3 regions of the Micromonospora sp. NPDC049102 genome follow, and region 3 is predicted to be linked to each of the others. Evidence: predicted binding sites of a transcription regulator. Region 3 holds the regulator's gene; each other region holds the start of a gene.

The links. The regulator HrcA, encoded in region 3, represses chaperone genes, less so after heat shock. The targets are predictions, from matches to a motif close to GGTTNGCACNCTCNNNNNGAGNGTGCNAACC.
Region 1: groES (co-chaperone GroES) is a predicted target of HrcA. The motif match lies at 3,172-3,202, and genes of this name have one in related genera.
Region 2: groL (chaperonin GroEL) is a predicted target of HrcA. The motif match lies at 1,989-2,019, and genes of this name have one in related genera.

What each region holds. Positions count from the first base shown of each region.
Region 1 is NZ_JBICTE010000001.1:350,179-357,428, reverse strand. It holds gene ACGFH9_RS01675 (sugar ABC transporter substrate-binding protein) at 1-337, opposite strand, end outside; partial or broken gene ACGFH9_RS01670 (YbaK/EbsC family protein) at 518-753, opposite strand; gene ACGFH9_RS01665 (methyltransferase domain-containing protein) at 782-1,978, opposite strand; gene ACGFH9_RS01660 (DUF397 domain-containing protein) at 2,022-2,210, opposite strand; partial or broken gene ACGFH9_RS01655 (Scr1 family TA system antitoxin-like transcriptional regulator) at 2,201-3,000, opposite strand; gene groES (co-chaperone GroES) at 3,336-3,650, shown strand; gene groL (chaperonin GroEL) at 3,721-5,361, shown strand; gene ACGFH9_RS01640 (molybdopterin-dependent oxidoreductase) at 5,486-7,060, shown strand.
Region 2 is NZ_JBICTE010000003.1:144,241-151,490, reverse strand. It holds gene ACGFH9_RS05325 (hypothetical protein) at 1-113, shown strand, start outside; gene groL (chaperonin GroEL) at 172-1,794, opposite strand; gene ACGFH9_RS05315 (hypothetical protein) at 2,067-3,323, opposite strand; gene ACGFH9_RS05310 (cold-shock protein) at 3,442-3,645, opposite strand; gene ACGFH9_RS05305 (GNAT family N-acetyltransferase) at 3,929-4,459, shown strand; gene paaN (phenylacetic acid degradation protein PaaN) at 4,639-6,312, opposite strand; gene ACGFH9_RS05295 (GNAT family N-acetyltransferase) at 6,364-7,250, opposite strand, start outside.
Region 3 is NZ_JBICTE010000007.1:55,247-62,496, forward strand. It holds gene ACGFH9_RS10070 (hypothetical protein) at 1-853, opposite strand, end outside; partial or broken gene ACGFH9_RS10075 (SDR family NAD(P)-dependent oxidoreductase) at 1,151-1,747, shown strand; gene ACGFH9_RS10080 (enoyl-CoA hydratase-related protein) at 1,639-2,448, opposite strand; gene hemW (radical SAM family heme chaperone HemW) at 2,468-3,691, shown strand; gene ACGFH9_RS10090 (DUF4870 domain-containing protein) at 3,728-4,351, opposite strand; gene hrcA (heat-inducible transcriptional repressor HrcA) at 4,552-5,574, shown strand; gene dnaJ (molecular chaperone DnaJ) at 5,648-6,796, shown strand; gene ACGFH9_RS10105 (16S rRNA (uracil(1498)-N(3))-methyltransferase) at 6,798-7,250, shown strand, end outside.

The DNA.
Region 1 (7,250 bases), on a different contig from region 3:
CGAGCACGGCCTTGCCGGTGCCGGAGTCCAGGTTGACGATCATCAGGGCGGTGACGCCGCTGGTGATCATCTGGTCGGCGATGGTCTGGAATGCGGCCTTGTCGTTCTGGGCGTTCTGGATGTCGTATTGGACGCCGGCGGCCTTGAACGCCTCCTCCAGGAAGCGACGGTCCGCCGTCTCCCAGCGGGGGGAGGACTTGCTGTCCGGAAGGATCACGCCGATCTTGGGAGTCTTCTTGGAGTCGGCCGAGCCGGTGCCGGAGTCGTCGCTGCAGGCGGTCAATCCGCCGGTTGTGAGCAGGCCCACGGCGGCGATGGTGAGGATCCCCTTACGCATGTGCAGGGTCCTTTCGGGGGTGGGGGAGGTGTTGTTTTTGTTGTGTCCGGCAACGTATTGCGCGTCACACCGCCTCCACAAGACCGCTCCGGTGCCTAGTTTGTTGGCAGCGATAACAATTCAGCAACGCGACTGTTACTCCGCGGGTATCCCACGGCGTGGTCGACGTAACGACTGTGGTCAGCGGGTCTGCAACGGTGCGGTACGGGCGTCGGTCAGCGCCACCAGATCCGTCGCGGCCAGTTCGAGTTGCAGACCGTGCCGACCACCCGAGACGTAGATCGTCGGAAGGTCCAGTGCGGATTCGTCAAGCACGGTCGGCAGTCGTTTGCGCTGCCCGAGCGGGCTGATCCCACCGCGTACGCAGCCGGTGGCCCGCTCGGCGACCGCCGGTCTGCCAGCGCCGCACGCTCGCCGGTGACCTGTCCTGCCACACCCGCGACGCTAGTTCACCGGCCGAGCGATCAGCACTGTCGGTGCGCCGGCGACCCGGGTGAGCACCAGGCTCGCCGCCGCGTCGCCGGCCAGTCGCAGATCTCGCCGGAGCTGCTCCGGCGTGAGCGCGGAACCCCGCTTGAGGATCTCCACCCGGCCCACCCGGCGCTCGCGCAGCAGTGCCCGCAGTCGCTTGAGCGAGAACGGCAGCACGTCGGTGATCTCCAGGCAGCGCGCGTACGGGGTGCGGGTCGGCTGGTCGGCGTAGAGGTAGGCGATGCTCGCATCGCCCAGGTTGGCGTCCAGGTCGGCGGCCAACTCGGCGACGAGGTGCGCGCGGACCACGGCCGGGTCCGGGTCGTACAGGTAGCGCCGGGGTGGCCCGACCGGCGCCTCGTCGGCACCCGAGCCGGTGAGCTGGTGGCGGCGGGTCTCGCCGCCCTCCTGGCGGTAGAGCGTGGCGCGGCGGGGCACCTCCGCCAACTCCCCGCACCAGAGGGCGGCCTCGACCAGGTCGCCGTCCACGCTGACCCACTCGGCCTCCGCGCCGACCGGGATGAGCGCGTGGTCCAGGCCCGGCGCCACCTTCACCACTGTGCGCGGTACCCGTTCGGCCAGCCCGGTGACGAAGTCCCACGGTGGCGAGTAGGCGCGCGGATCGAAGATCCGTCGACCGGTACCGCTGCTGCGGCGGGCCGGATCGCAGAAGACCCCGTCGACCCGGGACACGTCGAACGCCGTGGCATCCCCGCACTCGACGGTGAACAACTCGGTCAGCCCGGCCGCCGTGGCGTTGGCGGCGGCCATCGCCGCGGTCACCGGGTCGGCCTCCACCCCGTGCACCCGGATGCCGGCACGGGCGGCGGCCAGCGCGTCCGCGCCGAGGCCGCACCCGAGGTCAGCCAGGGTGCGCACACCGGCCGCGGACAACCGGGCGGCCCGACTGTCGGCGACCACCCGGCGGGTGGCCTGCTCCAGGCCGGGGCGGGTGAGGAACATCCCGGCGGCGACCGGACCGAACTTGCCGACCGCCCGGTGCCGCAGCTCCGCCTGGGTGAGCGCCGCCGCGGCCAACGTCGGCGGCACCCCGGCCGCGCGCAGCGCCGACGCCGCGACCAGCGGATCACCGCCGGCCAGCCCGGCCGCCGCCGTGAGCGCGGCCGACCCCTCGGGGGTACGCAGCGCCGCCAGCTGATCGAGATCCACCCGGTCATTGTCCCGGCCCGGGTTGGCTGCCCGGACGGTGGTGTCAGTCGGTGGGGGTGGCGGCGACGAAGGCCCGCCAGCTCGTCGGGGTGAAGGTGAGGGCCGGCCCGGCCGGGTCCGTGCTGTCGCGCACGGCGACCAGGCCGGGCAGGTTGTCGGCGACCTCGACGCAGGCGCCGCCGTTGCTGTTGCTGCGGGAGGACTTGCGCCAGGTGGCGTGGGTCAGGTCCATGTCTGCACCACTTCCTCGATCAGCCGGGCGGACTGCCGGCACGGCAGCGCTTCGCCTGTCACAGTCTCCCAGTGGCGCTCCAGGGCGGCAACGTCGTTCGGGCCGTCCACGGTCTGCCCCCGGAGCTGGTTGTCCAGGTGAGCCAGCTCGGCCCCGCTGTCGAGCCGGGCCAGGATGAACGGGCCGTTGAGCCCGACGTGCCAGGGGTGTCGGTCGGCACGAGCCGAACCTGCACGTTCGGCTCGGTGCCCACCGTCAGCAGGTGCTGTAGCTGCTCGCACATGATCTTCGGGTCGCCGAGCTGCCGGCGCAGCGTGTGCTCCTCCAGCACCGCGATGAGGCGCGGGCGCGGATCGGCGGTCAGCACTGTCTGCCGGGCGAGTCGGGTCACCACCCGTGTCTCCACCTCCTCGGCGGTCAGCTCGCCGCCCGCGCCGAGCATCGCCCGCGCGTACCCCTCGGTTTGCAGCAGGCCGGGAATCACTGTCGGGTCGTACCAGCGCAGCGCCACCGCCTTCCGCTCGTCGTCCTCCCAGGTGCGGAACCAGTCGGGCGCGGCGTGGAAGCGGATCAGCTCCAGCATGCCGACGAAGAGACCGCCGGTGTCCAGGGTCGAGTCGATGCGGGCGTCGTAATCAGGTCTGACCGGACTCTGCCCGGTCTCGACCGCACTCACGTACGACGGTGAGTAGTTGATCAGCTTGCCCAGCTCCTCCCGGCTGAGCCCGCGCGCCTGGCGTGCGCGACGTAGCTGCTCGAGTAGGAACGTCAGGGTCGGTATCCGGGCCACGTGATTCCCCTTCCGGCGGCCACCGGTGATGGCAACCGACGGTAGGGAGACGGCCACGCCGGGGCGTGGGGCTACCGGCGTGTTGCGGTAACGACTGGCGGAACTGTGGCGACACAGACGGCGGCGTGCTGGCACTCTCCTTGACGGAGTGCTAGCCACGGAATAACCTGCGATTAGCACTCTCACCCTGAGGGTGCCAGCTTCCGGGTCTCGCGACCCGGGTGCGCACGCCAGGCGGACCGGCACCCGCGACGACGGCTCCGCCCGGTGGCATGAGGCAGATTGACGCTGGTCGGCCCCGCTGGCCAGCAACGAAACCAGTACCCCAGGAGGGTATGCCCGTGACTACCGCGACCAAGGTTGCGATCAAGCCGCTCGAGGACCGCATCGTGGTCCAGGCGAACGAGGCTGAGACCACCACGGCGTCGGGCATCGTGATCCCCGACACCGCCAAGGAGAAGCCGCAGGAGGGCACTGTCCTCGCTGTCGGTCCGGGGCGCGTCGACGACAACGGCAACCGGGTTCCGGTTGACGTGCAGGTCGGCGACACCGTCCTTTACTCGAAGTACGGCGGCACCGAGGTCAAGTACGCCGGCGAGGAGTACCTGGTGCTCTCCGCCCGCGACGTCCTCGCGGTCATCGAGAAGTAAGCAACCGATCAGTGTCGCTGCCCCGGTCCGGCTCGCCGGGCCGGGGCAGCGGCGCTTCGAAGGGACATTCATGGCGAAGATCCTCAGCTTCTCGGACGACGCCCGACACCTGCTGGAGCACGGTGTCAACGCCCTCGCTGACGCGGTCAAGGTCACCCTCGGCCCGCGCGGGCGCAACGTCGTCCTGGACAAGAAATTCGGTGCGCCGACGATCACCAACGATGGCGTGACCATCGCCAAGGAGATCGAGCTCACCAACCCCTACGAGAACCTCGGCGCGCAGCTGGTCAAGGAGGTGGCGACCAAGACCAACGACGTCGCCGGCGACGGGACCACCACCGCGACCGTGCTGGCGCAGGCCATGGTCCGTGAGGGCCTGCGCAACGTGACCGCCGGGACCAACCCGGCCGGCCTCAAGCGGGGCATCGACGCGGCGGCCGCCAAGGTCTCCGAGGCGCTGCTCGGCCGGGCCGCCGAGGTCACCGGCAAGGAGTCGATCGCGAACGTGGCGACGATCTCCGCGCAGGACGCCACCATCGGCGAGCTGATCGCCGAGGCGATGGAGCGGGTCGGCCGCGACGGTGTCATCACCGTCGAGGAGGGCTCGATGCTCACCACCGAGCTGGACGTGACCGAGGGTCTCCAGTTCGACAAGGGCTTCATCTCGCCGAACTTCGTCACCGACCTGGAGGGTCAGGAGTCCGTCCTTGAGGACGCGTACATCCTGGTCACGACCCAGAAGATCTCGGCGATCGAGGAGCTGCTGCCGCTGCTGGAGAAGGTCCTGCAGAACAGCAAGCCCCTGCTGATCATCGCCGAGGACGTGGACGGGCAGGCGCTCTCCACCCTGGTGGTCAACTCGCTGCGCAAGACTCTCAAGGTCTGCGCGGTCAAGGCCCCGGGCTTCGGCGACCGGCGCAAGGCCATGCTCCAGGACATCGCGATCTCCACGGGCGCCGAGCTGGTCGCCCCGGAGCTGGGCTACAAGCTCGACCAGGTCGGCCTGGAGGTGCTCGGCACCGCCCGGCGCGTCGTGGTCGACAAGGAGAACACCACGATCGTCGACGGCGGTGGCCAGAAGGCCGACGTGGCCGACCGGGTCTCCCAGATCCGTAAGGAGATCGAGGCCTCCGACTCCGACTGGGACCGGGAGAAGCTGGCCGAGCGGCTGGCCAAGCTCTCCGGCGGCATCGCCGTGATCAAGGTGGGTGCGGCGACCGAGGTCGAGATGAAGGAGCGCAAGCACCGCATCGAGGACGCCATCGCGGCGACCAAGGCCGCGGTCGAGGAGGGCACCGTGCCCGGCGGCGGCGCCGCCCTGGTGCAGATCCTCCCCGTGCTCGACGACGACCTGGGCTTCACCGGCGAGGAGAAGGTCGGCGTCTCGATCGTGCGCAAGGCGCTGGTCGAGCCGCTGCGCTGGATCGCGCAGAACGCCGGCCACGACGGCTACGTCGTGACCCAGAAGGTCGCCGGCATGCAGTGGGGCAACGGCCTCGACGCTGCCACCGGCGAGTACGGCGACCTGGTCAAGTCCGGCATCATCGACCCGGTCAAGGTGACCCGCAACGCCGTCACCAACGCCGCGTCGATCGCCGGCCTGCTGCTCACCACGGAGAGCCTCGTGGTGGAGAAGCCGGAGCAGCCCGAGCCGGCCGCCGGTGGTGGGCACGGCCACGGCCACGGCCACCAGCACGGTCCGGGCTTCTGACCCGTAGCGACACCTGTTCCGGGGCACACCGTCGTACGGCGGTGTGTCCCGGTTCGTCTGCGCGATCATTACCAACCGCTGACGTCGTTGGCGACCCGCCGGAATGATCGCGCACACTGGGCCGATGAGCACCACGTCGCGGCGGTACGCCGCGCTGGCCGGAGTCACCGCCGCCGCCGTCGCGATCGGGGTCGCGGAACCGGTGGCGGTGCTGACTGGTCCTCGGTCGGCCCCACTGGTCGCGGTCGGCGGGGTGGTTGTCGACGCCGTTCCCGAACCGCTCAAGCAGTTCGCCATCGACGTCTTCGGCACCGCCGACAAAATTGCCCTGCTGACCGGAACGGCCCTGCTGCTGGGCGCGTTCGCCGCGCTGCTCGGGATGCTGGCGGTCCGCCGGCTCGCCCTGGGCCTCGCCGGTATCGCGGCGTTCGGCGTCGTCGGTGTGGCCGCCGCGCTGTCCCGTTCCGGCGCGGACGTCTTCGACGCGCTGCCGTCACTTGTCGGCGGCGGCCTCGGCGCCCTGGTGCTCTGGCTGTTCATCGCCGGCCCGTTCGAGCTGGAACCGTGGCCCTGGACCTCACCCGCGCCGCCGGTGCCGGTGACACCGGCCGCGCCGGTCGAGGGTGTCGATCCGGAGTCGCGCCGACGGTTCCTGACCGGCACGGGAGTGCTGCTGGGGACGGCGGCCGTGGCTGGTTTCGGCGGGCGCTGGTTGGCCGGGCGGCGGGGCGTCTCGGCTGCCCGGGACGCGATCCGGCTGCCCGCCCCGGCCGCCCCCGCGCCGGCCGTGCCAGCGGGCGCGGATCTGTCCCTGGCCCAACTCGCGCCGTACGTCAGCCCGAACTCCGGGTTCTACCGGATCGACACCGCACTGGTGGTGCCGCAGGTGAACCCGGACACCTGGCGGCTGCGCATCCACGGCCGGGTGGGCACCGAGCGCACCTACAGCTACGCGGACCTGCTGGCCCGGCCGTTGGTCGAGAGGTATGTCACGCTGGCCTGCGTCTCCAACGAGGTCGGTGGGGACCTCATCGGCAATGCGCGCTGGCTCGGCGTACCGCTGCGGGAGCTCCTGGACGAGGCCCAGCCGGACGACGACGCCGACCAGGTCGTCGGCCGGTCGGTCGACGGTTGGACCTGTGGCACACCCACCGCCGCACTCCGCGACGGGCGGGACGCGCTGCTGGCGATCGGCATGAACGGCGAACCGTTGCCGGTCGAGCACGGCTTCCCGGTGCGGATGGTGGTGCCCGGCCTCTACGGCTACGTGTCGGCCTGCAAGTGGGTGACCGAGTTGGAGCTGACGCGCTTCGCGGACTTCGACGCGTACTGGGTGCCGCGCGGGTGGTCCGCCCAGGGGCCGATCAAGACCCAGTCGAGGATCGACGCGCCACGGCGGCGCAACCGGCTGACCGCCGGTCCGGTGACGGTGGCCGGGGTGGCCTGGGCGCAGCACCGGGGCATCAGCCGGGTCGAGGTACGCGTCGACGACGGCCCCTGGCAGGAGGCGGTGCTGGCCCCGACGGTGTCTGTGGACACCTGGGTCCAGTGGTCCTGGCGCTGGGATGCCACCCCGGGCGAGCACCGGCTCCAGGTTCGGGCAACGGACGCGACAGGCGAGACCCAGACCGAGCGCACCCAGAGCGTCGCCCCCGACGGCGCAACAGGCTGGCACACGGTCCCGGTGAACGTCCGCTGATTCCGCGGCGGCCGGGGGAGAGTTACACCGCCCTTTGCTCTGCTTCAATCCAGGCAACACCCGGCGTCCGGACACACGCGTCCCGACTGCGAACACGGGTGCTGCCCCGGTGTTGCCTCCGCTGAAGCAGAGCAAAGGACCACCGGAACATCCATGCCCTCCGTCGACATCGACGGAGGGCATGGGGCGA
Region 2 (7,250 bases), on a different contig from region 3:
ACGGTCAACCGGCGAGCGAGGAACCGCAGGAGATGGTGGACGCGCCGATCCAACTGCTGCCGCCGTACGACCGGGCGCAGAAGCGCCGCAACCAGCGCCCCCTGCCCACCTGACGACGAACGGGGCGGACCGCGTCAGCGGCCCGCCCCGTTCGGTGTGTCGGAACTGGACTCAGAAGTCCATGTCCCCGCCACCCGGGCCAGCCGGGGCAGCCGGGGTCTTCTCCGGCTTGTCCGCGACGACGGCCTCGGTGGTGAGGAACAGCGCGGCGATCGACGACGCGTTCTGCAGCGCAGAACGGGTCACCTTGGCCGGGTCGATGATGCCCGCGGCCAGCAGGTCGACGTACTCGCCGTTCGCGGCGTTGAGACCGTGACCCGCCTCGAGGTTGCGGACCTTCTCCACCACGACGCCGCCCTCGAGGCCGGCGTTGACGGCGATCTGCCGCAGCGGGGCGTCCAGCGCGACCTTGACGATGTTGGCACCGGTGGCCTCGTCGCCCACCAGGTCCAGCTTGTCGAAGGCGGTCTTGCCGGCCTGCACCAGCGCGACGCCACCACCCGGGACGATGCCCTCCTCGACGGCCGCCTTCGCGTTGCGAACGGCGTCCTCGATGCGGTGCTTGCGCTCCTTGAGCTCGACCTCGGTGGCCGCGCCGACCTTGATCACCGCAACGCCACCGGCCAGCTTGGCCAGCCGCTCCTGCAGCTTCTCGCGGTCGTAGTCGGAGTCGCTCTTGTCGATCTCGGCCCGGATCTGGTTGACCCGGCCCTGGATCTGCTCGGCGTCACCGGCACCGTCGACGATGGTGGTCTCGTCCTTGGTCACCACGACCTTGCGGGCGCGGCCCAGCATGTCGACGCCGACGGCGTCGAGCTTGAGGCCGACCTCCTCGCTGATGACCTGACCACCGGTGAGGATGGCGATGTCGGCGAGCATGGCCTTGCGGCGGTCACCGAAGCCCGGCGCCTTGACGGCGACCGACTTGAAGGTGCCCCGGACCTTGTTGACGACCAGGGTGGCCAGGGCCTCGCCCTCGATGTCCTCGGCGATGATCAGCAGCGGCTTGCCCGACTGCATGATCTTCTCGAGGATCGGGAGCAGGTCCTTGACCGACGAGATCTTGCTGTTGACGATCAGGAGGTAGGGGTCGTCGAAGACGGCCTCCATGCGCTCCGGGTCGGTCATGAAGTAGGCCGAGATGTAGCCCTTGTCGAAGCGCATACCCTCGGTGAGCTCCAGCTCCAGCCCGAAGGTGTTGCTCTCCTCGACGGTGATGACGCCTTCCTTGCCGACCTTGTCCATCGCCTCGGCGATGATCTCGCCGACGCTGCTGTCACCAGCGGAGATGGAGGCGGTGGAGGCGATCTGCTCCTTGGTCTCGACGTCCTTGGCGAGCTTGGACAGCTCCTCCGAGACGCTCGCGACCGCGGCCTCGATGCCCCGCTTCAGGGCCATCGGGTTGGCACCGGCGGCCACGTTGCGCAGGCCCTCGCGAACCAGGGCCTGGGCCAGGACGGTCGCCGTCGTCGTGCCGTCACCGGCGACGTCGTCGGTCTTCTTGGCGACCTCCTTGACCAGCTCGGCGCCGATCTTCTCGTACGGGTCCTCGAGCTCGATCTCCTTGGCGATGCTCACACCATCGTTGGTGATGGTGGGGGCACCCCACTTCTTCTCGAGGACGACGTTGCGGCCCTTGGGGCCGAGGGTCACCTTCACGGCGTCAGCGAGCTGGTTCATGCCCCGCTCGAGGCCGCGGCGAGCCTCTTCGTCGAACGCGATCATCTTGGCCATACGGCGTTGTCCTCCTGGACACTCACGGGCCACCCGAGATGTGTGCCCCGGATGGGCCGCCTGGTGTACGCACCTTGGGACGTCGCCACCTGGCGACGACGACGTCCTTCGGCCGGGCCGGATAGCCCGCGACGACCGGCCATGTGCTGCCCCGGCGTCTCCACACCGGCACAACCAGGCCCCACCGTCCCGACCATTGGCACTCACGGTATGCGAGTGCCAATGACTTGTTTAGCACTCTCACCTGCCGAGTGCAAGCACGATGAGCTCGGTCAGCCGAGTTCCGCAGCCAGTGTGGCCGCGTTCACGGGCCCTTCGTGCGCGCGTTGCTCGGTGTACGTGACCAGCAGCCCGACCAACTGGACGAGGTGGGCCGGCAGGGCCAGCACCGCCGTGAGGCCGATGACCATCACCACCCCGACCGCGGCGCCCGGGGACGCGAAGGGGTCCACGCCGAACGCGGCGGTACCGGCCGACTCCAGGATGCCGGGAACCATGGTTCCGATGATCACCGCGACACCCACCAGGGCCACCCGACCGAGCAGCATCCCGAGCCGGTCGTGGAACATCCGGAACGAACGGCCGATCGGGTTGTCCCGCTCGAACAGGTAGACCGGTCCGGCCATGCTCAGCGCGAACGCCAGGTAGATGCCCGGCAGCACGCAGAAACAGACTCCGACGCCGATGAGCAGGCTGACCAGCAGCGTCCAGCCCCACACGCCGAGCGCCCGACGCAGGCCGTACCGCAGCGCCGCGTCGAGGCGGGCGGGCCGGCCGGCCGCCTGCTGGGTGATCACCCAACTGCCCGCGGCCCAGCCCAGCGCCTGCACGAGGCCGATCACCAGGCTGCCGCCGACCAGCACGACGACGAGGGTCAACAGGCCGGTGGCGAAGTTGTCCGGGAGCCCGGTCGGGTTGGTCTCGGCCTGCGCCTCCCAGGCGGGCGACGGGTCCACACCGAACGAGATGACCGAGAGCACCGCCGCCGGCAACACCTGCGTGAGCAGCATGATCGGCACCAACTGCCGCCAGCCCCGGCGCAGCGCGCCCCAGAACCGCTCGAACCAGGCACCGATGCCGGCACCGGGCGGAGTGACGAGGGGGTCGTTCGGGTCGAGGCCGTGACCCGGCGGGTACCAGCCGACCGGCGCTCCCGGGTACCACGGTTGTCCGCCGTAGGGGCCGACCCCCGGCGGGTAGCCGCCGACGGGAGGGGAGGTCCAGCCCGGCGGCGGCCCGGCGTGCTGACCCCAGGCTCCCTGCGCGGGGTCCCAGCCCGGCGGCGGACCGACGGGCTGCCCCCAGGCGTCCGTCGCGGGGTTCCAGCCCTGTGGCGGCACGCCGACGGGTGGCATCGCGACGCCGGGCGAGGGCGGCGTGCCCGGGACCGCGCCGGGCGAGGGCGGTGTGCCCGGGGCCGCGCCGGACGAGGGCGGCGTGCCGGAGCCTTCGGCGGGCGGGATGGGGTCGGACGGGCCCGGCTCACCCGGCCCGGAGGGCGTGGTGGGTGGCGGCGTCTGGTCGGTCATGAACCCTCCTCAGCATCGGCTGGAACGGTTCACGATCTTCCCGGGCGGGCGTCCGCGCCGCAGCCCCGACTCGCCAGCCGATCGGGGCGAACCGCCGGCGGGTAGATCGGGGAACCGGTCAGCCGATGACGCGGACGTGCTCCGCCTGCGGACCCTTCTGGCCCTGGGCGATCTCGAACTCCACCCGCTGACCGTCGTCGAGGGCCTTGTAGCCGTCCATCTCGATAGCGGAGAAGTGGACGAACACGTCCTGACCGCCGTCCACGGCGATGAAGCCGTAGCCCTTCTCGGCGTTGAACCACTTCACGGAACCCTGGGCCACGGTGCACTTCCCTCACTCTGCGCGGCGTTGCCTGCCCGGACGTCCGGCACGCCGGACACCCACGGACCACCGCCACAGCGATCGACGACGACCGCTGAAAGAGGTGATCGAAATCGCACGCTACACGAGGAGTGACGGTCGCGCACGACCACAAATCGGGCATGGTCCAAGGCGCCTCGAACGCGCTGACTGATTCATGACGATGGTTGCGTTTGACCGGATGTAGGCGATCTGGCCGCCGTTGATCGCGGTGAGCGTCCGGCCCTGTGGTAGGCATTCGGACATGACCACCGACACGAGCGGTCCGGTCCTGCGGCAGGCGCGCATTCACCGGGTACGGCCGCAGGACGCCGCCCGGATGCGGGCGCTGCGCCTGGAGATGCTCGCCGACGCGCCGTTGGCCTTCCTGGAGACATTGGCGGACGCTGCGGCCCGACCGCACAACGAGTTCGCCGCCCGGGTGGCCTACACGTCGACCGGTCCCCACAACGCGCAGTTCGTCGCGGACCCGGGCGGCCGGCTCGTCGGGCACGCCGGCGGGACGGTCGCTCCGAACGAGCCGGGGCTGACCGTGATCTACGCCGTGTACGTCACGCCGACGTGGCGGGGCCGCGGGCTGCTCGGCGAGCTGATCGACGGGGTGGCCGCCTGGTCACGGGCGTGCGACCGGCCGGAACTGCTGCTGGAGGTGGTGGTCGGCAACGATCGCGCCTACCGGGCCTACCAGCGGCTGGGCTTCGAGGACACCGGCGTACGGGTCCCGCACCCCACGATCCCCGCCCTGACCGAACTCCAGATGCGCCGAACAGCGTAAAACCGAGAACCCTTCCCAGGGCAAGACCACAAAGATCTCCCACCCGAAGCCGGAGCGTCAGGCGACAACCGTGCCCACAGAAGGGTTTCCGGGGCAGCCGCCCCGCGCAGGGGTCAAGCCTGACCGCCCGGAGCGGGGCGGGCTGCCCCGGAAACCCCAACCGCGACCAAAGGTGAAGATCAGGCAGGACGCCGCGACTGCACGATCCGGAACCGATTCGCCACGTAAGCCCCGTCGGTCAGCGCCGAGTTGGCTGCCGCGTTGGCGCCGCTGCCGTGGAAGTCGGAGAAGGCCGCCGACTGGTTCACGAAGACACCGCCGGTGAGGTTGCAGGACAGGTGCACCCCGACCTCGACGGCGACCGCCTCGGTGGCGTCCAGCACCGCTTCGTCGGTCGAGTAGACCCCGGCGGTGAGCGCGCCCTTCTCGCCGACCGTCTTGCGCAGCAGCTCCAGGCTGTGCGCGGTGGAGTCGGTCGCGATGGCGAACGAGATCGGCCCGAACCACTCCCGGCCGTACGTCTGGGCGTCGTCCGCGGTCAGCTTGACGATCGTCGGGGTACGCACCACCGCGTCGGCGTACGACGGGTGGGCCACCGTCCGCGACTCCAGGACCGGCTCGCCGACCTTGGTCACCTCAGCCAACCGCTCCAACACCCCGTCGTTGACGATCGCGCCGGTCAGCTCGACACCCCGGGCCGGGTCGGCGGTCAGCTTGCCGACCGCCGCGGCGATTCCACCGGCCACCTCGTCGAAGCTCTTGTGCCCCTGGTCGGTCTCGATGCCCCCGGCCGGGATGAGGATGTTCTGCGAGGTGGTGCACATCTGACCGCTGTAGAGGGTCAGGGTGAAGCCGAGGTTGCGGCACATGCCGGCGAAGTCGTCGGTGGAGTCGATGACCACCGTGTTCAGGCCGGCCTTCTCGGTGTAGACCGACGCCTGCCGGGCGTGCGTCTCCAGCCAGTCGCCGTACTCGGTGGAGCCGGTGAAGTCGACGATCTTGACGGACCGGTGCAGCGCCAGGTCGCTGGCGAGCTTCTCGCCCGGCGCCTCGGCGGCCAGCAGGATCAGGTTCGGGTCGAAGCCGGCCTCCGCGAGGACCTCCCGCGCGTACTTCACGGTGATCGCGAGCGGCAGCACCGCGCGCGGGTGCGGCTTCACGATCACCGGGTTGCCGGTGACCAGCGAGGCGAACAGCCCGGGGTACGAGTTCCACGTCGGGAACGTGTTGCACCCGATCACCAGCGCCACACCACGGGGGACCACGTGGAACGTCTTGGTCATCCGCAGCGGGTCGCCCTTGCCGGCGGCCTTCTCCCAACCGGCGGTGCCCGGGTGCCGGGTCATCTCGGCGTACGCGTACGCCAGCGCCTCCAGCGCCCGGTCCAGCGCGTGCGCGCCGCCGGCCTGGAACGCCATCACGAACGCCTGCCCGCTGGTGAACTGCACCGCGTTGGCCAGCTCGAAGATGTGCTTGTGCAGCCGGTCGAGGATCTCCAGGCAGACGCCCACCCGGGCCTGCGGACCGGCGTCGCGCCACGCCGGCAGCGCGGCGGAGGCGGCGGTGACCAGCTCGTCGGTGCCGGCGTGCGGGTACCGCACCGCCAGGTCGACCCCGAACGGGCTCGTCTCGGTGGCGATCCGGCCGCCATTGCCGGGCTGGTCGAGCGGAAAGTCACCACCGAGGTACGCCTCGAAGGCGGCCTTGCCGTCGGCGGCGGCGGTCTCGCCGTACACGCGAGGGCTGGGGGACTCGGGATAGGCGGACCAGTAGCCCCGCTCCGTGATCGCGGTCAGCGCACGGTTGAGGGTGTCGGCGTGCCTGTCGTAGAGGGAATGCGGGGTCTCCGTCATGCCCGCCATCATGCAACAGCCCGGTCGGCGAGCAGTAGGGGCGGATACCCGTCAGAGAGTGAGCTGCCAGTTGTCCCAGGCGTCCACCGGGCGGAAGCCGAGCTGCTCGTTGATCGCCACCATGTAGCTGTTGCTGGCCGCGTTCCAGGTGTCGATGACGCGTACGGCGGGCTCGTGGGTGAGCAGATGGTGCAGGTTCTCCGCCTTGGCGATGAGGCCCAGCCGGTGGCCACGGTGGGTCGGGTCGACGATGGTGATCTGCTGGAACGCGTGCCAGTCCACGGAGGCGCCCACGTCGAGCAGGGTCCAGGCGACCAGCCGGCCGGACGCCTCGTGCAGCATCCCGAGGTGGTAGCGCCGCCTACCCCGGGCGTCCAGGGCGCGCTCGTTGCCCCGGATGCGCGCGGCGTCGACCTGTTCCGGTTCCCACTGCACGTCGCCCAGCGGCGCGTCCGTCATGAGCCGGCCGTCCAGGTAGGCGACGTCCGCGACGTACTCCGGTGGGGTGGTGCCCTGCCAGGAGACGGACCGGTAGCCCTCGGCGTGGGGCTGCGCGTCGGCCAGGGCCGCCCGCAGCGCGACCCGGTCGATGTCGGCGATGGTCAGCCGGCGACGCACCTCGGCCAGCGCGGAGTGCGCGCCCATCGCGGCGGCGAACGCGTGACCCGCCACCGTTCGGGCCGGACCGCCGGGCAGGGTGGAGACCGTCATCGCCGTCACCCGTTTGCGGTCGTGCTGGCGCAGCAGGCGTACCCCGTACTCGCGCAGGGCCCGGCCGACACCCCGACGCCGCAGGTCCGGATGGACCGTCAGCTCGGCGGTGGCGTTGTCGGTGTTGTCGAGCTGCGGCAGGTCGAGCTGGAGGTAACCGGCGGGCGCACCGTCCAGGCGGGCCAGCGCCCAGAGCGAGCGGGTGCCGGGCATCGGGGCGTGGAAGA
Region 3 (7,250 bases):
AGCCCTCGGCGAAGACCTCGGCCACCACCTGGCCCGCAGGGCCCTGCGCACCGGTCACCCGACCCCAGGTGCCGTTGCGGGCGGTCCACTCCAGGTCGCCGAAGCGGACCCGCTTCACCCCGTGGTCCTGGGCGTGCGAGACCAGCCAGTGCGCGTACCGCCAGCCGTCGCGTTGATCGTGCGCGGTCACCGCCAGCCCGGTCTGGCTGGCCTCGTCGGCGCTCGGCACACCCCAGTCCAGCACCAGGTTGCGGGTCAGCTGCGCGGCCGCCGCCGCGCCGTGCATCACCGGGGTACGCCCCACCGTGCAGGCCACCGCTTCGGTGGCGTCACCGAGCAGGGCCTTGGTGAGCACCTCGGAGTCGTCGGCCCACTTCTGGTACGCCTCGGGGAACGCCGAGCGCTGCACCCGCTGGGCGGCGTCGGTGACCCGCATCTTCTCCCAGCCGCGCACCTTCTTGAGCGCCTTGTAGAACCTGTTCGCCGCGTAGCGGGGGTCGCGAATCTGCTCCGGCGTGCCCCACCCCTTGCTCGGGCGCTGCTGGAACAGCCCGAGCGAGTCGTGGTCACCGTGATCGAGGTTGCGCAGCCCCGACTCCTGGTACGCGGTGGCCAGCGCGACCACCACGGCGCGCTCGGGCATGCCGCGCTGGACGCCGATCGCCGCGATGGTCGCCGCGTTCGCCATCTGCTCCACGTCCAGGACCACCCGGCCGTCGGCCTGGACCGTGCAGGTGCGCCCGGCCAGTGGCAGCCGCAGTTCGTCCCCGACCCGCCGGATCACGAGCCAGATCGCGATCACGGCGACGAGGATCAGCACCACTCCACCAGCCACGGCTGCCCGAGTTCGCACCCACACCCCCTCATCGACAGTTCGACAAGCGTACGTCCCCGTTGGTGTCGTCCGGGTCGTCCGGACCGTTTCGGGGTTGGCTCGGCCGTCGCGTACCGATCGGGACCTTCCCGCTCCGGGCCCGATCTCACCTGCGGATTTCGCAGAAGGGCCGATCGAGTGTGTCTGGCGCGTCACCATGCGTCAATGACCGGAGGAGATTCGCTGGTCAGGGACTTTCCCGGCTGACACGTCAATCGGGACGGGTCGTGGACAGCTGAGGAGGAGTTCGATGGGGGTCGACGGCAAAACGAGACCGTCGACCTCGTCCGGGCCGCAGGCGGAGAGATGACGAGCATCGCGCCCGTCGACCTGACCGACCCGGAACAGGCCCGCACGCTCGTCGGGGACGCCGTGGCCGCCTACGGGGGGCTCGACGTGGTCTACAACGACGCGGCCGCGCTGCGCTTCGGCCCGCTGCCGGACTTCTCGGTCGAGGACTGGCGGTACACCATCGCCGGCGAACTCGACATTCCGTACCTCGTGTCGACGTTCGCCTGGCCGCACCTGGTCCGGCGCGGCGGCGGCGTCATCATCAACGCCGCCTCGATGGCCGGGATGATCGCCGGTCACGTCCCGCCGATGGTCGGGCACACGGCGGCGAACGCCGGCGTCATCGGAATGACCGATCTCGGGGCGCCGCCGCTTCCGGGCGGGGCTCCGACCCGCCCCCTCATGCAGAGCAAAGGGGGCGCGGAGGGCACGGGCACCCCGTCGGTCACCGCAACCGGCCGACGCCCCCGGTCCTACCCGGCATCATCGGCGGAACCACCGTCCAGGGCGGCCACCCATCGAGGTGTCCGCTTCGCCCGGAACGCGGTGACGCCCTCGCGACCCTCCTCCGACAGGAAGTAACCCGTCGAGAGGGCGGAGAGGCGGGCCAGGTCGCCGCGCAGCTCGTCGGTCGTCGGCCGGCGCAGCAGCTCCTTCGCGCCGGCCAGCGCGCCGGGCGCGCCGCGTACCAGGGAGTCGCAGTAGCCGCGCACCGCGTCGTCCAGCTCCTCGGCCGGCACCGAGGCCGTGACCAGTCCGACCGCGGCGGCACGACGCCCGTCGAAGGTGTCCCCGGTCAGGTACAGCTCGGCCGCCGCGCGGGGGTGCAGCCGGGGCAGCACGGTCGCCGAGATGACCGCCGGGATCACCCCGATACGTACCTCGGTGAACGCGAACGTCGCCTCGTCGGCGCAGACCGCCAGGTCGGCGGCGGCGATCAGGCCCAGCCCGCCCGCCCGCGCCGGCCCGGCGACCCGCGCGAGCACCGGCTTCGGGCATTCCCAGAGCGCCGCGAGCACGTCGCCCAGCATGCCGGCGGGCACCGTCCCGCTGGCGTACGCCGCGGCGGTCTCCCTCAGGTCCGCGCCGGAGCAGAAGACCGGGCCCGTGTGGTCGAGCACGATCACCCGGACCGCGTCGTCGGCCACCGCGTCCGCCAGCCCGGCCAGCAACTGGGTCATCAGGGCGGTGGAGAGCGCATTGCGGTTGTGCGGGCTGTCCAGGGTGAGGGTGGTCACCCCACGGGCCGTGGCGACCCGCACGAGGACGTCGGGAGAGGTCATGCCGGGCACACTAGTGGCCATGCCCGGCGTCCTTCCAGATGGTGAGACCGTCCCCGTCGACGGATCGCTGCCCGCCACCGCCACCACGGCGGTCGGCGCGCGCGGCTTCGGCGTGTACGTCCACGTGCCGTTCTGCGCCAGCCGCTGCGGCTACTGCGACTTCAACACGTACACGGCCAGCGAGCTGGGCGGAGGCGTCAGCCGTGAGTCGTACGCCGACTCCGTGCTGGCCGAGCTGGCGCTCGCCTCCCGGGTGCTCGGGGACAACCCGCCGCCGCGTGTCGACACCGTCTTCGTCGGCGGCGGCACGCCCACCCTGCTGCCCGCCGACGACCTGGCCCGCATCCTCGAGGGCATCGACCGCACCTGGGGGCTCGCCGCCGACGCCGAGGTGACCACCGAGGCCAACCCCGAGTCGGTCACCCCGGAATCGTTGCGGCGGCTGCGGGCGGCCGGCTACACCCGGATCTCGCTGGGCATGCAGTCCGCGTCGCCGGGGGTGCTGGCGATCCTGGACCGCAAGCACAGCGCCGGCCGGGCCACGGCCGCCGCCCGGGAGGCGCGCGAGGCCGGGTTCGAGCACGTCAACCTGGACCTGATCTACGGCACCCCGGGGGAGCGGGCCGAGGACTTCGCCGCCACGCTGGAGCAGGTCGTCGCCGCCGGGGTCGACCACGTCAGCGCGTACGCCCTCATCGTGGAGGACGGCACCCGGCTCGCCGCCCGGATGAGGCGCGGCGAGCTGCCGTACCCCAGTGACGACGTGGCGGCGGACCGCTACCTGGCCGCCGAGGCCGCCCTCGACGCGGCCGGCCTGTCCTGGTACGAGGTGTCGAACTGGGCGCGCACCGAGGCAGCCCGGTGCCGGCACAACCTGCTCTACTGGACCGGCGCCGACTGGTGGGGCCTCGGGCCAGGCGCGCACAGCCACGTCGGCGGGGTGCGCTGGTGGAACGTGAAACACCCCACGACGTACGCCCAGCGGCTGGCGGCCGGCGCGTCACCCGGCCTGGCCCGCGAGGTGCTCACCGCCGACGAGGCGCACATGGAGGACGTGATGCTCCGGGTGCGGCTCGCCAGCGGCCTGCCGTTGGGAGTGCTCGACGCCGCCGGCCGGGCCGGCGCCGAGCGGGCCCTCGCCGACGGCCTGCTGGACGCCGGGAGGTACGCCGCCGGCCGCGCGGTGCTCACCCTGCGCGGCCGGCTGCTCGCCGACGCTGTCGTGCGCGACCTGCTGCCCTGACGTGCCGGGACCGGCCGGGGGAGCGGCCGGCCCGGATCACTTGACGAGGTTGGCCGAGAGCGGGTAGCGGTACTGGCTGCCCTCGTTGGCCTTGATGCCGGCGATGATGCCGAACACGGCCCCGAGGACGACGGCCGCCGCAACGCCGATGAAGCCGATGAGGATGCAGGACAGCACCCAGCCCACCAGGCCGACGATCGACCAGATGAGCTGGAAGTTGAGCGCCGACACGGCGTGCGCCCGGACGGTCGGGGACTGGTTGCCCCGGGCCAGCAGTGCCACCAGCGGAGCGATCCAGCCGAGCACGCCGCCGCTGATGATCATGCCGGCCGCGCCACCGAAGTGCGCGACCAACGCCCAGGTCTTGTCCTCGTTGTTGGCGTAACCGCCGCCGGCGCCGCCGTACGCGCCGCCCGTCGGATAGCCGCCAGTCGCGCCACCCGGCGGAGGGTAGCCGCCCGGCGGAGGGTAGCCGCCCGACGGCGGTTGGTCACCGGTGGGCGGCGGATAGCCACCGGCCGGGGGATAGCCGCCCGGGCCGGGTGCCCCGGACAGTGGTGCGGTGGGCGGCTCGCCCGAGTAGGACGAGCCGGGGGAGGTCGGCTCCGGCGGATAACCGCCGGGGTCTCCCGCGCCGGGAGGGCGAGGTGGTTCAGTCATGGTTGTCACGGTAGGTGCCGATGGCAATGTCGCACCAGTGCGATTCCGTCGGGCCGGCCCGACGGAACGGACGGCGACGACCTTGATCATCGCGTCGGCGGGGGCGCCGACGTAGACTGGCACTCGTTACAGTCGAGTGCCAGGACGGCCGGTCGGCCCGGATGGGCCGGCGGGCCGACGTGCGACAGGAGGTGCGGAGGATGGGTTTGGACGACCGGAAGCTCGCCGTGCTCCGCGCCATCGTCGAGGACTACGTCTCGACCCAGGAACCGGTCGGCAGCAAGGCGCTCGTCGAGCGGCACCAGCTCGGGGTCTCCCCGGCGACGGTCCGCAACGACATGGCCGTGCTGGAGGAGGAGGGCTACATCCGGCAGCCGCACACCAGCGCCGGCCGGGTGCCCACCGACCGTGGCTACCGGCTCTTCGTCGACCGGCTGTCCCGGGTCAAGCCACTCAGCCCGGCCGAGCGGCGCGCCATCGAGCGCTTCCTCGTCGGCGCCGTCGACCTCGACGACGTGGTCCACCGCACCGTACGGCTGCTCGCCCAGCTGACCCGCCAGGTGGCTGTCGTGCAGTACCCGAGCCTCGCCCGCTCCTCGGTACGACACCTGGAGCTGGTGCCGATCTCCACCACCCGGTTGATGCTCGTCATGATCGCCGACACCGGCCGGGTGGAGCAGCGGCTGGTGGAGCTGCCGGGGCCGGTGCCCGCCGAGGACGTCACCGACCTGCGTCGTTTGGTCAACGAGAAGCTCGCCGGTGAGCGCCTGTCGGACACGCCTCCCCTGGTGCAGGCGCTGGTCGAGGAGGCGCCGGTGCAGTTGCGCCCCGCCATGACCACGCTCTCCACCGTCCTGCTGGAGACGCTTGTCGAGCGGCACGAGGAACGCATCGCCCTGGCCGGCACCGCCAACCTGACCCGGGGTGGTCTGCTCGACTTCCAGGGTTCGCTGCGGCCGATCCTGGAGGCGCTGGAGGAGGAGGTCGTGCTCCTCAAGCTCATCGGTGAGACCGAACCCAGCACGACCCGTGTGCTGATCGGCGACGAGAACGAGTTCGACAACCTGCGTGCCGCCTCGGTGGTCAGCACCGGGTACGGCCCGGGGGCCACCATCCTGGGCGGCATGGGGGTGCTGGGGCCCACCCGGATGGACTACCCCGGCAACATCGCCATGGTGCGCGCCGTGGCACGCTACGTGGGCGAGCTGCTGGCCCAGAACTGACCAGTCAGGGCCGACGGCCGGCTGCGGCCGCCGGTCGGCGCAACGCGAGACGAACATGAGGACACGGAACGCAGTGGCCAGGGACTACTACGGCATCCTCGGTGTCAGCCGGGAAGCCTCCGATGACGAGATCAAGCGCGCCTACCGCAAGCTGGCGCGCCAGTTCCACCCGGACGTCAATCCGGACCCGGAGGCCCAGGAGAAGTTCAAGGACATCAACGCCGCGTACGAGGTCCTCTCGGACGATCGGAAGCGGCAGATCGTCGACCTGGGTGGCGACCCGCTCGCCCCGGGAGGCGGGGGCGCGGGCGGCCCGGGTGGTCCGGGCGGCGCCGGCCCGTTCGTCGGCTTCCAGGACATCATGGACGCCTTCTTCGGTGGTGCCGCAGGCGGCGCCGGCCGTGGGCCGCGTCCACGGACCCGTCCGGGTGCCGACGCGATCCTGCGCCTCGAACTCGACCTGCACGAGACGGCGTTCGGCGTCGAGGCCCCGATCACCGTCGACACCGCTGTGCTCTGCACCACCTGCTCGGGCGCGGGCACCGCGGCCGGCACCCACCTGGCGACCTGCGAGGCGTGCGGTGGCCGCGGCGAGGTGCAGTCCGTGCAGCGCACCTTCCTCGGGCAGGTGGTCTCGGCCCGGCCGTGCACCGTCTGCCAGGGCTACGGCACCACCATCCCGCACCCCTGCCCCACCTGCGCCGGCGACGGTCGCGTACGCACCCGCCGGTCGCTGACCGTCAAGATCCCGGCCGGTGTCGAGGACGGCATGCGGATCCGGCTGGCCCAGCAGGGTGAGGTGGGTCCGGGCGGTGGCACCGCCGGCGACCTCTACGTGGAGATCCACGAGCGGCCGCACGACGTCTACTCCCGCAAGGGCGACGACCTGCACTGCCGAGTCACCGTGCCGATGACGGCCGCCGCGCTGGGCACCCGGCTCACCATCAAGACGCTGGACAGCGAGGAGATCGTCGACGTCAAGGCCGGCACCCAGCCGGCCAGCACGCTGCGGCTGCGCGCCCGGGGCGTACCGCACCTGCGCGGCACCGGCCGGGGCGACCTCTACGTGCACCTCGACGTCCGGACGCCCACCAAGCTCGACCCCGACCAGGAGAAGATGCTGCGCGACTTCGCCAAGACCCGGGGTGAGGAGGTCGCCGAGTTGACCAAGCAGGGCGGCTTCTTCTCCCGGATGCGCGACGCGTTCAACGGCCACGCCTGACGTGTCCGCGCCGCTGTTCCTGGTCGACGCGCTGCCCACCGGCGACGCGTTGACGCTCGACGGCCCCGAGGGGCACCACGCCGCCACCGTGCAGCGGCTGCGGGTCGGCGAGGAGCTGCTGCTCGCCGACGGCCGGGGTGGCACGGCCGCCGCCGTGGTCACCGCCGTCGGCCGGGGCAGCCTGGAGGTCGCCGTCACCTCCCGGGGGTACGCGGACGCGCCCGTACCCCGGATCGTCACCGTGCAGGGCATCGCCAAGGGTGACCGGGGCGAGCTGGCCGTGCAGGCGATGACCGAGGTCGGGGTGGATGAGATCGTGCCCTGGGCGGCGTCGCGTTCGGTGACGCAGTGGCGCGGCGACCGGGGCGTACGTGCCCGTCAGAAGTGGGTCGCGACCGCCCGCGAGGCCGCGAAGCAGGCCCGCCGGCCCTGGTTGCCGGTCGTGGCCGGCGCG